2 regions of the Lysinibacillus sp. GW823-FHT06C08 genome follow, and region 2 is predicted to be linked to the other one. Evidence: predicted binding sites of a transcription regulator. Region 2 holds the regulator's gene; the other holds the start of a gene.

What was found. The regulator LexA, encoded in region 2, represses DNA repair genes until DNA is damaged. The targets are predictions, from matches to a motif close to CGAACATATGTTCG.
Region 1: the regulator LexA is predicted to act here: its motif matches at 2,912-2,925, upstream of AC1Q6O_RS14210 (YhjD family protein).

Annotation. Positions count from the first base shown of each region.
Region 1 covers NZ_JBXAHN010000005.1:241,664-247,101, forward strand. The annotation lists gene AC1Q6O_RS14200 (GNAT family N-acetyltransferase) at 601-1,368, shown strand; gene AC1Q6O_RS14205 (GNAT family N-acetyltransferase) at 2,091-2,540, opposite strand; gene AC1Q6O_RS14210 (YhjD family protein) at 2,946-3,233, shown strand; gene AC1Q6O_RS14215 (hypothetical protein) at 3,801-4,349, shown strand; gene AC1Q6O_RS14220 (suppressor of fused domain protein) at 4,601-5,438, shown strand, end outside.
Region 2 covers NZ_JBXAHN010000001.1:947,331-952,768, reverse strand. The annotation lists gene AC1Q6O_RS04405 (DUF896 domain-containing protein) at 1-92, opposite strand, end outside; gene AC1Q6O_RS04400 (GNAT family N-acetyltransferase) at 282-809, shown strand; gene def (peptide deformylase) at 934-1,512, shown strand; gene AC1Q6O_RS04390 (YneB family resolvase-like protein) at 1,532-2,197, opposite strand; gene yneA (cell division suppressor protein YneA) at 2,194-2,556, opposite strand; gene lexA (transcriptional repressor LexA) at 2,675-3,292, shown strand; gene AC1Q6O_RS04375 (gamma-glutamyl-gamma-aminobutyrate hydrolase family protein) at 3,398-4,120, opposite strand; gene AC1Q6O_RS04370 (prepilin peptidase) at 4,155-4,907, opposite strand; gene AC1Q6O_RS04365 (DUF2339 domain-containing protein) at 5,168-5,438, opposite strand, start outside.

The sequences.
Region 1 (5,438 bases), on a different contig from region 2:
GGGTGGTCGAGTTAGATCACAAGTAGATTTGGCTATTGAGGAACAGGCTAGCAAGACAGCACGGCTAACCAAGGTGTGGATGTCATCACTTGATACTACAGTTCGCAAGTCTCATAGATAGCTAGACGGGCAAAGAGCTGATAAAGACGGCTATTATCATTATGGCAAGTGGAAATCAAAAGCTCCACGGCTTTGGGGCATAGCATCGATGGATATTCAGTGTCGCTGCCATACAATTTTACATGATCAATGGCAAACTCCCTGAGTACAGACGAGGCAGAGATTACATGGATGATACTTACCAAAAGAAATTAGCTACTCTAATTGAAGCTTACATGTCTGCTTAAGGATTGACCTACAAACAAGCTTTAAATAAGGCTTACAAAGAGGTGAAACCGCCTAGGGTCACAGTGCCATTCATAAGCTTTGAGGAATGGAGACAACAGTTTAGTGGTGAAGGGTGATTGAATAAACAAGTGTGCTTTAAGTTTTCTGAAAATTATGGGAGGATATAAAAAATGTGAACAATGTTTAATTTTAAATGAATTGCTTCTATAATAAAAAGAGCGCGCGCTGTATTTAATTGGAAGGAGCAACGAAATGATTGCAGATCAACAATTAGTTATAAACAATCTTGAAGAAAAAATAAGAATATTCACTCACACAGTTAATGGAAAGCTTATCAATGAAGAGGACTTCATTTTTACGAATACAGAAATACCCACGGATACATTTAATATACTTTTGCCGAAATCTTCACAGATAAAAAATGAATTTAACATTAGAAGTAGCATTGAAAGTATGACTCTTAAAGAATATCCCTTTAGTACGTGGATTGACTCTCGGTATTTGAACGCAAGCTGGCAAGACCTGATGGAAGAATATGACCTAAAAGAAGCAGAACGTAATGTAATGATGAAACTTGAAAATACTCTTAATATAGGTCAAAGAATTTCCCATCAACTTATGATTACTAGTGTGAAAAATAATGAAGATCTTTTAAAATATATAGAGGTATTTAAGAGCTTATTTGAAGGTACACCAGAAGAAGAGGCACTAAAAAGTTATTTTAACGAGTTTTCACTAAAAAAATTAGGTTCAGAAGTTCAAATGTTTATTGGTTGTATAGACGAAATGGCTGTAACTACCGGTTTATTAATAGAAAGCAAAGATAGTTATGGTATTTATGATGTGATGACAAAAGAAACATCTAGAGGTAAAGGACATGGCAGTGAAATGTTTCAATTTCTTCTAAATCAAACAAAGGATAAACAAAAACCGGTTGTATTACAGGCTTCCAATGATGGGAAAAATATTTATAAGCGATTTGGTTTTATAGAAATCGGAGAAATGGTTGTTTTTGAATAAATAGTTTTCTTGTTAAGCAAAAGGGCACTTTTATGCAACAAAGATTTTAAACTTCTTCATTTTATAATAGGGTAATTTGGACAATCTTACATTTCAAAAACATGCTTTGTAGATTTGTTATCTTATTAAGTTTATACGGTTAATCTAATCCAAGTTTTTTACAAATTTATCGTATGTGAAGTTAATGATAAATTTGTGATTAAGCCATTCATTTTGAGTGGCTTTTTTTATTTTTGTCTTTTTTCTCGTAGACGCTATAAAGAACGAGTACAAAAATATTTTCGAACAATTTAGTCAATCGAATAACTAAATTGGGCAAGAAGGAAAACATGAAACCCAATCCATTTAACCTAAAAACTTTTATACCTTAAGATATTCAGATGCTTGTAGGAGAAGGTAATCCTAATCCAGAGCCCGCTTGAACCTACATCGGAGCCAGCACCAGGAGGAAACGGTCAAGGGGCTATGTTGACACTTGAATCGGTTCAATCATTTTTAAACACAAAAACCAACAGAAAAGGATGATGGCACAATGAATTCACTAACGATACAACTAAAGCAAACAAGCAGTAGATAAAAAAATTATTGATAAGTCACACCTAGATAAATTTGACACTGGCACATTAACAGGTGGAGATTTTGAAGGTTTGAAGATCAGCATTGTACAGCATAGCGCTTAACATTACGGGCCCGTTACCTTAATTGGTAATGGGCTTTAATTATTAAAAAATATTTAATTCTAGAAAGTCATCAGTTTCCATAAAACCAAACTTCTTATACACTGGTCTACCCATTTTTGAAGCCCCAAGCCAGATTTGTGAAATACCTGAAATCTTAGCTTCATCAACTAATTTAGTTAACAGCTTTGTTGCGATTCCTTGCCCACGATAATTTTCATTAGTATACATATTTGTGATATAAGCCTTTTTTCCAGTCTTATTGGTGTAACAAGGTGGAAATTCATAAAAAATTACTGCACCACAAGCTATAATTTCTTCATTATCTTCCACTAGCCATTGAATTAAAGTACCATCACTTAGTTTATTTTTAAAGAAAACAAATAGTTCTCTATCAATATCTAAATTAGGTTCTATCCCCTCATCAACTAATTGCTTTTTTCTTAACTCGACCAATTTATCAATATCATCGACATTTGCTTTACGATATTTCAACTTCTCACAACTCCTTTATAAAATTATAACTGACCAGCTCTATAGCATAATTAATTCTAATCATTTTCGTTCTTATTAAACTAAACTGCATTAAGTTATTTACTAACCTGCACCGTTACTTTAATAAAACAACTCCCTAGTAAAGAAAACTCATAGTAAAAATACAAAAGCAAAAAGAATAAGACTTATTTATCTCACCTCCTACCCAAATTATACCATTGTCTATAGCGGAAAATAACACCTTCTTTCACTAACCTGCTCCGTCAGTTGAAGAAGAATCCGTTCCTCAACTCTTGAGGTTTGATTCTGTGCTTTTTTTACTTCTATAAATTAACACTCGTAAAAATACGAACGTTTGTTATGTAATTACACAAACGAATGTTCTTATCGAGGGGATGGAGTTGTATGTCGAATCCTGAGCAACGGCGACTATTTCATGAATTTTTAATTCTAGAAATGGCAGTTCAATCATTGCAACGTGATTTCTCAGTAATAGAAAATTTAAAAATGAGTAAAGGTTATTTACCAATCCTCGATAAGTTATTAAAAGACATAGGCCAAGATTATTACGTTTCAAAAAGGTTGTTGGCAAAAGAGAAAATAAGATTATTCAAAGTAGAAAAGATTGACGAGTATTTTAGTGATGTGTATGTAGCTACAGCAGAATTCCTCCTTCCAAATGCAATACAATAAAATTGTATCAATACTGGGTAGGTGTTGTTAGTATAGAATTCAACTGGTGCCCAAATAAATATAAAAGTAGATAAATAGAGAGAAAGATTTAGTGAGCCTGTAGGATAGGGTTCTATAGAAATGTATCAAAACTAGAAAATCTATAAACAGCTTTCTAAGCCGTTGGCAGGGTAATAAATATATAAAGAAATTAAAATATTTAGTCATTCAGGAAAACTAAGTGACTATTATTATCGTTTTCTAGTTATCTGTCCATTTATTTTTCTGTACCCCAAGTACCCCAGTAAAAAATCTTCTGTACCCCATTTGTACCCCACATAAGAATACAATTAACGGCATATAAATAAAGGTAGTTCAAAAATAAAATTTTCAGAACGTTGATTTAATGATAGTTCACTAACTTAAAATACTAGTAAATAAAACTAAATCTTAAGAAATTCTTCAGGTTCTACTAAGAAAATATTTAAGTTTATAGTATATACTTATAAAAAAAGGAAATTCACGAAACCATTTGAAGTTTTAAAACGTATTGGTAGTTGTAGAAAGAATATTGGAGTAGGTGAAGAAGTGGCACATACGATTTACATAGTATTAACTAAAACAGGGACATTATTATCGAAAGCGATAGGTATGTATACTGGTAAAGAGATGAATCATGCGTCAATCGCATTTGATGAGAGGCTATACGAAATGTTTAGCTTTGGACGTAGGCAATTAAACAATCCTTTAAGTGGTGGCTTTTTGCGAGAGGATGCGGAAAGAGGGCTATTTGAGTCAGCGGATTGTGTCATTTATCGTTGTAGAATTTCTCATTATCAATATTTAGAAATGGCTAAAATCGTGCGTTATATGTATTGGAATCGAGATCGTTATAAATACAACTTTATCGGGCTTTTTGGCGTGATGATGCAAAAGGAGGTAAGAAGAGAACGCGCTTATTTTTGTTCCCAGTTTGTAGCGACGCTATTAAAGGTGGGAGGTTTAAAGATTTATCAAAATCCAGCATTAATGACGCCTCACTGCCTAGGACAATTACCATATTTAGAGCAAGTATTTGTAGGGAAGCTGGCAGATTATTTACATGTTGTGCGTGAGCCAGCTATGATGTATGGCTAACCTATTCCGATTGATAGAACGTATAAATTTAAATGGCAGAATAGAAGGCTATTCAGGCAATCTTTTTGGAATCCAGAAGATGGCCTGATTTTTTTGCGTTAGTAATATTTTCCTCATGTAGAATGAAAATAAACCTAGTTGCACGATAAGTGAAAATGAGTCCTAATGCTGTTAATGAGCTACCATAAAATTGGTATCATAATGAATAGGTTAGTAGAGTCGATAGCGACAATTGCAAGGAGGAAACGTAAATGAGTGAAGAGGTTATGGCGGTAGGCTGGGATGCGATTGATGAAGCTGTATCACAGGTACATGGGGAGCAGGAGCCAAAGCATTACGGCACCATGATTCCTTATTCATTAGGTGGACAAGACCCTTTGGATGGTATAAGTGCCTATAAAAGTGAAACTCCAGTTCCCCATTGGCATTTTGTCACATATGGGTTCTCGGAACTATATGAAAAAGAGCTTGAAAATAAAGACTATAGTGGTTATGGATTTGAATTGACGTTTCGCTTAGTGCGCTCCGAAGAGGAGGATGAACCACCAGCGTGGGCGTTGAATCTATTACAAAATATGGGTAGATATGTTTTTAATAGTGGGAATGTTTTTAGAGCGGGTGATTATTTAGATGCAAATGGTCCGATCTGTCTGGATGCTGATACGCAATTAACAGCGCTAGCCTTTACGCATGATCCTGAGCTTGCTGAAATGGATACGCCGAATGGCAAGGTGGAGTTTATCCAAATGGTCGGCATTACAGAGGATGAACTAGAAGCAATGCAGACATGGAAAACTCTTGGTGTACTACAGGCTGGTATTAACCAAATTCCAAGCTATATAACGGACTTAACACGCCCCTCACTATTACAAAGCCCTGAGATTGTAGAGGCGGTAGAGCGAGGAATGATGGAAGATGGTTCAAGTACAGGCTTTTTATTTGTCGATCAGCTGGCTTGGCAGGTAGGGAAAAAGGGCTGGTTTAACAAACAATCCCATGTTATTCAATTAGGGGCGAAGCAGGCCGATGTCATCGGCAAATTATTACGTGGGCGAATAGTAAAGGAAAGAAATCTTAGCTTAGTCGGTC
Region 2 (5,438 bases):
GTTCGCTCCTTTGCCTCTTCATCCGTTAGTTGACCGCTTTTCGCTTTAGCAGAAAGTTCATTTATACGGTTAATTTTTTCTTTTGATAACATCGTTACACACCTTTCAGTACCTACCTTATTGAACTCAGTATGCAAAGTATAGCACGGTTTCCCATTAAATGCAGTTATACCAACCCCTATTCAAGCTGTTGAAATAAAAAATACATGACTTCCAGATGTTTGAAGTGTATAAATATTATATGGAAGGAAAAATTTAACTATCTATTGGAGGATATACATGTGAACGTGACAACTAAGCGATTACTCATTCGAACATTTCAAGAGCAGGACTGGGAAGCTGTTTATAGCTATACTTCAGATGAAAAAGTGATGCACTATATGCCTGAAGGTGTTTTCAATGAAGAACAGGCAAAGAAATTTATTGCAGAAAATAGTAACGACAAAGCAAAACATTTTGCTATTGTTTCAAATAATTGCGAGCAAGTGATTGGTCATATCGTTTTCCATCCTTGTTTCGGCGATCATACTTATGAAATCGGTTGGGTACTAAATCCAGCTTATCAAAATCAAGGCTTTGCTTCTGAAGCTGCTCGTGCTGTATTAGACTATGGATTTAATGAAAAGAAACTTCATAGAATTATTGCAACGTGTCAGCCCGAAAATATCGCTTCCTATAAAGTTATGGAAAAGATCGGAATGAGGCGTGAAGGATATTTTAAAAAGTGTATACCATATGGGAATGAATGGTGGGACGAATACTATTACGCAGTTTTACGTGAAGATTGGAATATTTTATTAGAAGATTAGAAGAACGTTAAACGCTTGTGAAAATGCGCGCCTATAAACGTTGTTGGGCACTGCATCTATGATCCGACCATACAATTTAGCTTGATGAACTTCTGAAGAAGTCCTATTGAGGAGGTATGTTTCGATGGCAAAATTTCATCCTGATTACATGATTACTATGAAAGATTTTGTAAAAGAACACTCAGACCTATTACGAAAACAAACGCAAGACGTTGCAATACCAGTTCCCTTAGAGGACCGACATATATTATTTTCTATGCTTCAATATTTAAAAAACAGCCAAGACCCGATTTTAATAAAAAAGTATAAACTCCGTCCTGGTAGTGGCCTCTCTGCCAATCAAATTGGCGTAGATAAGAGAATGTTTGCTGTACTTTTTGAGAATCACGACCAAAAACATGAAATGATGTTCATTAACCCAAAAGTAATGAGCCATTCTTTCAATATGATCTATTTGCCTGAGGGTGAAGGGTGTCTGTCTGTTAATCGACCTGTTCACGGTTTTGTACCAAGATATGAACGAATTAAAGTAAAAGCCTATAATATTGATGGACAGGAATTTATTATGTCTTTAAAAGGCTATGAATCTATCGTTGTACAACATGAAATCGATCATTTAAACGGCATTATGTTTTATGATCGAATTAATAAAGATAACCCTTTTCAGCTACCCAAAAATGTTATTATTGAAAGCTTATATTAAAAAAAATTAGCGGGCTATATTATTTGCCTGCTAATCTTTCTTGATGCTCTTGGAATCGGCGATGTACGGTTGCCTTACTTACCTCAAAGCCTAGTCCTCTAAGCGTAATGGAAATTTCCTCAAAGGTAAAACCACGATTCCGTAGCTTCACAATTTCATCAACAGGGAGTTCTTTACGTTCCTGACCATGTGGATTGCCACGATTGGATAGGTTATTTTCAGGGCGATAGCCATTTTCAACAGCACGTCGCATACCTCTGCGGATTTTTGCATTATGTATTCTACGTTGATATTCCTCTACAATTGCTAAAATCTCTAGTAGCATCGTATCCATTTCGTTTAATTGGACTGGTCCTGCATCACGCATCGAATAAACATCTGTTGCTGATTTTTGTAATAAATGCAATACTGCCATTCTTGCATTTCCACGACCTAAACGAGTTTCATCTTGTACAAAAAGAGCTTTTATTTCCTTCTCTTTTATAAAATCAAGCATTTCAAGTAAGCCTTCGCGTTCAACATCATAACCGCTATGCTTATCTTTAAAAACACCCTTTACTTCATAGCCTTGTTCTTTAGCATAGTGCACTAATTCTTCTTGTTGGCGCTCTAATGAGGAGCTTTGCGTTTCTTTTTCAGTACTTACTCGGCAATAGATAACAGCCGTCATTTGATTATTTTTCATTGTTCGTTTCTCGCAATTTCAATAGTTTTGATGGGACTGGCTTGATCACTCAAAACTGGAATGACTAGAGATTTACCTGCCACGATTTTAATGTCTGCTAACTCATTTTCTGATTTGACAAGCTTAATCCAATCTTCTTTACTCATTTTACCACGGTATTGTTCTGCTAACGACCACAAGCTATCCCCATGTTCGATTTGAATTTCAGCGTAATTAACATCCCCCGGATCAGTGATGTAAAGGTAACTTGCGAAGAGTAAACAAGCACCTAATAATATAGTGATATGTGTATTTTTCTTTAGCCATGTCATCATTAAAACCTCATTTCTAGAATGTTTGTTCGGAATGTATGTTCTCATAATAAAGCGAACAAACGTTTTTGTCAAACACTTTTCGAACCTATGTTTGCATACGTGTTCGCATTCTGTTATACTATCAAATAAGAAGATTGATATTAGAAAAAAGAGGTGAGCAATCATGAAAAAAGTATCGAAAAGACAAGAGGACATTTTAGCGTTCATTAAAGACGAGGTACGAGCTAAAGGGTATCCGCCATCAGTCCGTGAAATCGGGGAAGCTGTTGGACTTGCTTCAAGTTCAACTGTTCATGGTCATTTGGCTCGATTAGAACAAAAGGGTTTTATTCGTCGAGATCCAACTAAGCCACGTGCTATTGAAATTCTTGAGCCTGAGGAATCCATCCAAAAGCAACATGTCATCCATGTACCACTTGTAGGGAAGGTTACAGCAGGTTCTCCTATTACAGCTATCGAAAATATTGAAGAGTATTTCCCACTGCCAGATACATATGGCACGAGTGAGGATCAGTTATTCATGTTAGAAATTATGGGTGAATCGATGATTGAAGCAGGAATTTTAGATGGTGACTTAGTGATCGTAAAGCAAAAGTCAACGGCCATTAACGGAGACATTGTTGTAGCCATGACAGCTGAGGATGAAGCTACTGTAAAACGCTTCTTTAAGGAAAAAAACCATTTCCGTTTACAGCCTGAAAATTCATCAATGGAACCGATTATCGTCGATCAAGTATCAATTTTGGGACAAGTTGTTGGTCTTTACCGCCGTGTACATTAATTAAATGAGGGTTTGAGGATTGTGTTCCTTCACTGAGCATATATCCTCTTTTTTACGCAAAAAAAAGAATCCATTAACTATTGGATTCTTTTTACAATGACCTCTCTATGCTTCTTTTTTAAATTTCAAGCTCGCTTCAACAAATGCTGCAAATAACTTTTGTGCATGCTGATCTCCCGCTACAGCTAATTCCTCTGGGTGCCATTGGACAGCCAAACAGAATGGTAATTCTTCATGCACCACTGCTTCAATAATGCCATCACATGATTTCGCTGCAACTTTTAAATTCTCCGCTAGTACATTCACTGACTGATGATGAAAAGAATTGACGGCAATTTTCTCTTGTTCCAGAATAGTCGCTAATAAATTCTCCGCAATAATTTGTACATAATGCGTTGCTACTGACCTACCAGCTTGTTGCATATGTTTGATTAGCTTCGTACTATAATGGTCACTATCAATGTCCTGATATAACGTCCCACCTAATGCAACATTTAATATTTGGATACCCCGACAAATGCCAAAAATAGGCATTTTACGTACAAATGCAGCCTCAATTAATGCTAATTCCACGGCATCTCTAGCTGGATGAATTTTACCTAGCTTTGGTGAAGGCTCCGCTCCAAATAGAAAAGGATGTACATCATAGCCTCCCGATAGCATTAAGCCATCCGTAAGGGCTAAAATTTGAGCAGCATCTTCCTCCACACCTAACGGAATAATAAGGGGGATACCACCCGCCTTAATAATACTTTTGCTGTAAGCAGCATTTAAATGAGCTGATAAATCATCTTCTACAAAAGCTGTAATTCCAATAATCGGCTTCACTTGATTCCCCTCCACAACATTGAAGATTAAACACTTACCAATAACCTAAATACCAATTGATGAACGAATCTCCGTAGAAATAAACAATAGTAGCGGCTAATGCAATAGATGGACCAAAGGGAATATGTGTTTGTCTTCCTTGTTTATGCTTTAATAAGACAACTATTCCGATTATCATACCTATGATAGCGGCAATAAATAAAGTCAACAACGTATGAATAGTACCGAGAACGAGACCAATTAAAAAGAAGAATTTAATATCGCCCCCTCCCATTCCACCTTTCGATAAGACCGCAATACTGTATAATATGCCAAAACCAACGAGTGCACCCACTAGGCTGTCCCACCAAGGTGTTAAGGGTGACAGTACACGTCCTATGACCAAAAAAGGCAAAAAGAATAAAAGAATCTTATCTGGAATTAACAGATAGATAAAATCTGAAACAACTATAATGACTAACAATGAGATGAACGATAAAGCTACTAAAAATTCTAAACTCCAGTTTAGCTCCAAATAAGCAAAGGCGAATAATCCCCCAGTTAACAATTCTATCACTGGATATAGCCAAGAAATTTTAAAGCCACAGCCTCTACATGTTCCTCTTAAAAACAGATAAGACAATACTGGCACTAAATCAAGAGCCGTCAATTGTCTCTGACAGCTCGTACAATGGGAGGAAGGATATACAAGAGACTCCTTCCGCGGCACACGTAAGCCAACTACATTATAAAAAGAGCCAAAGACTAGACCAACTAAAAAAATGATAATTGTATAAGCCATTTCCAAATTTATGTCCTCCTAAACCAATAGGCGCCCATACAATAAGTATGATGCGCCTATTCATATAATTATTGTAGTCTTGCTCAGCAATCCCCGTATCGAATGTTATTCAAAACAATGGACATTGAAAATGAGTGATGTATTTGAAGAATATTTCATAAAAGGTTTGAAGTCATACGGTACGAAGAAAGAGGGAGTAGAGTAAGAGTAGTATCAGTTTAGCACAATATAAAAGAGATTCCAAAAATTATTGGAATCTCTTCAATTTATTTCCTCAGCAACCTACCTGACAAGAGCATGCCAATGCCACCAATTGTTATAAATAGAACAGCTCTAATTAATAAATCAAGGGCTGATAAGTCAAAGAAAATAAGCTTGATAAACGCAATGACTAAAATAACAAAACCTGTAGTATGAAGCGTTTTTAAATGTTGTGTGGAACTAAGCCATAGCGAAATGCTCGCTGTGAGGAATAATGTAATCGTTGTAAGAGCTATACTTAGCTTCCAATCAAGTAGATGACTATACGTAAATTGA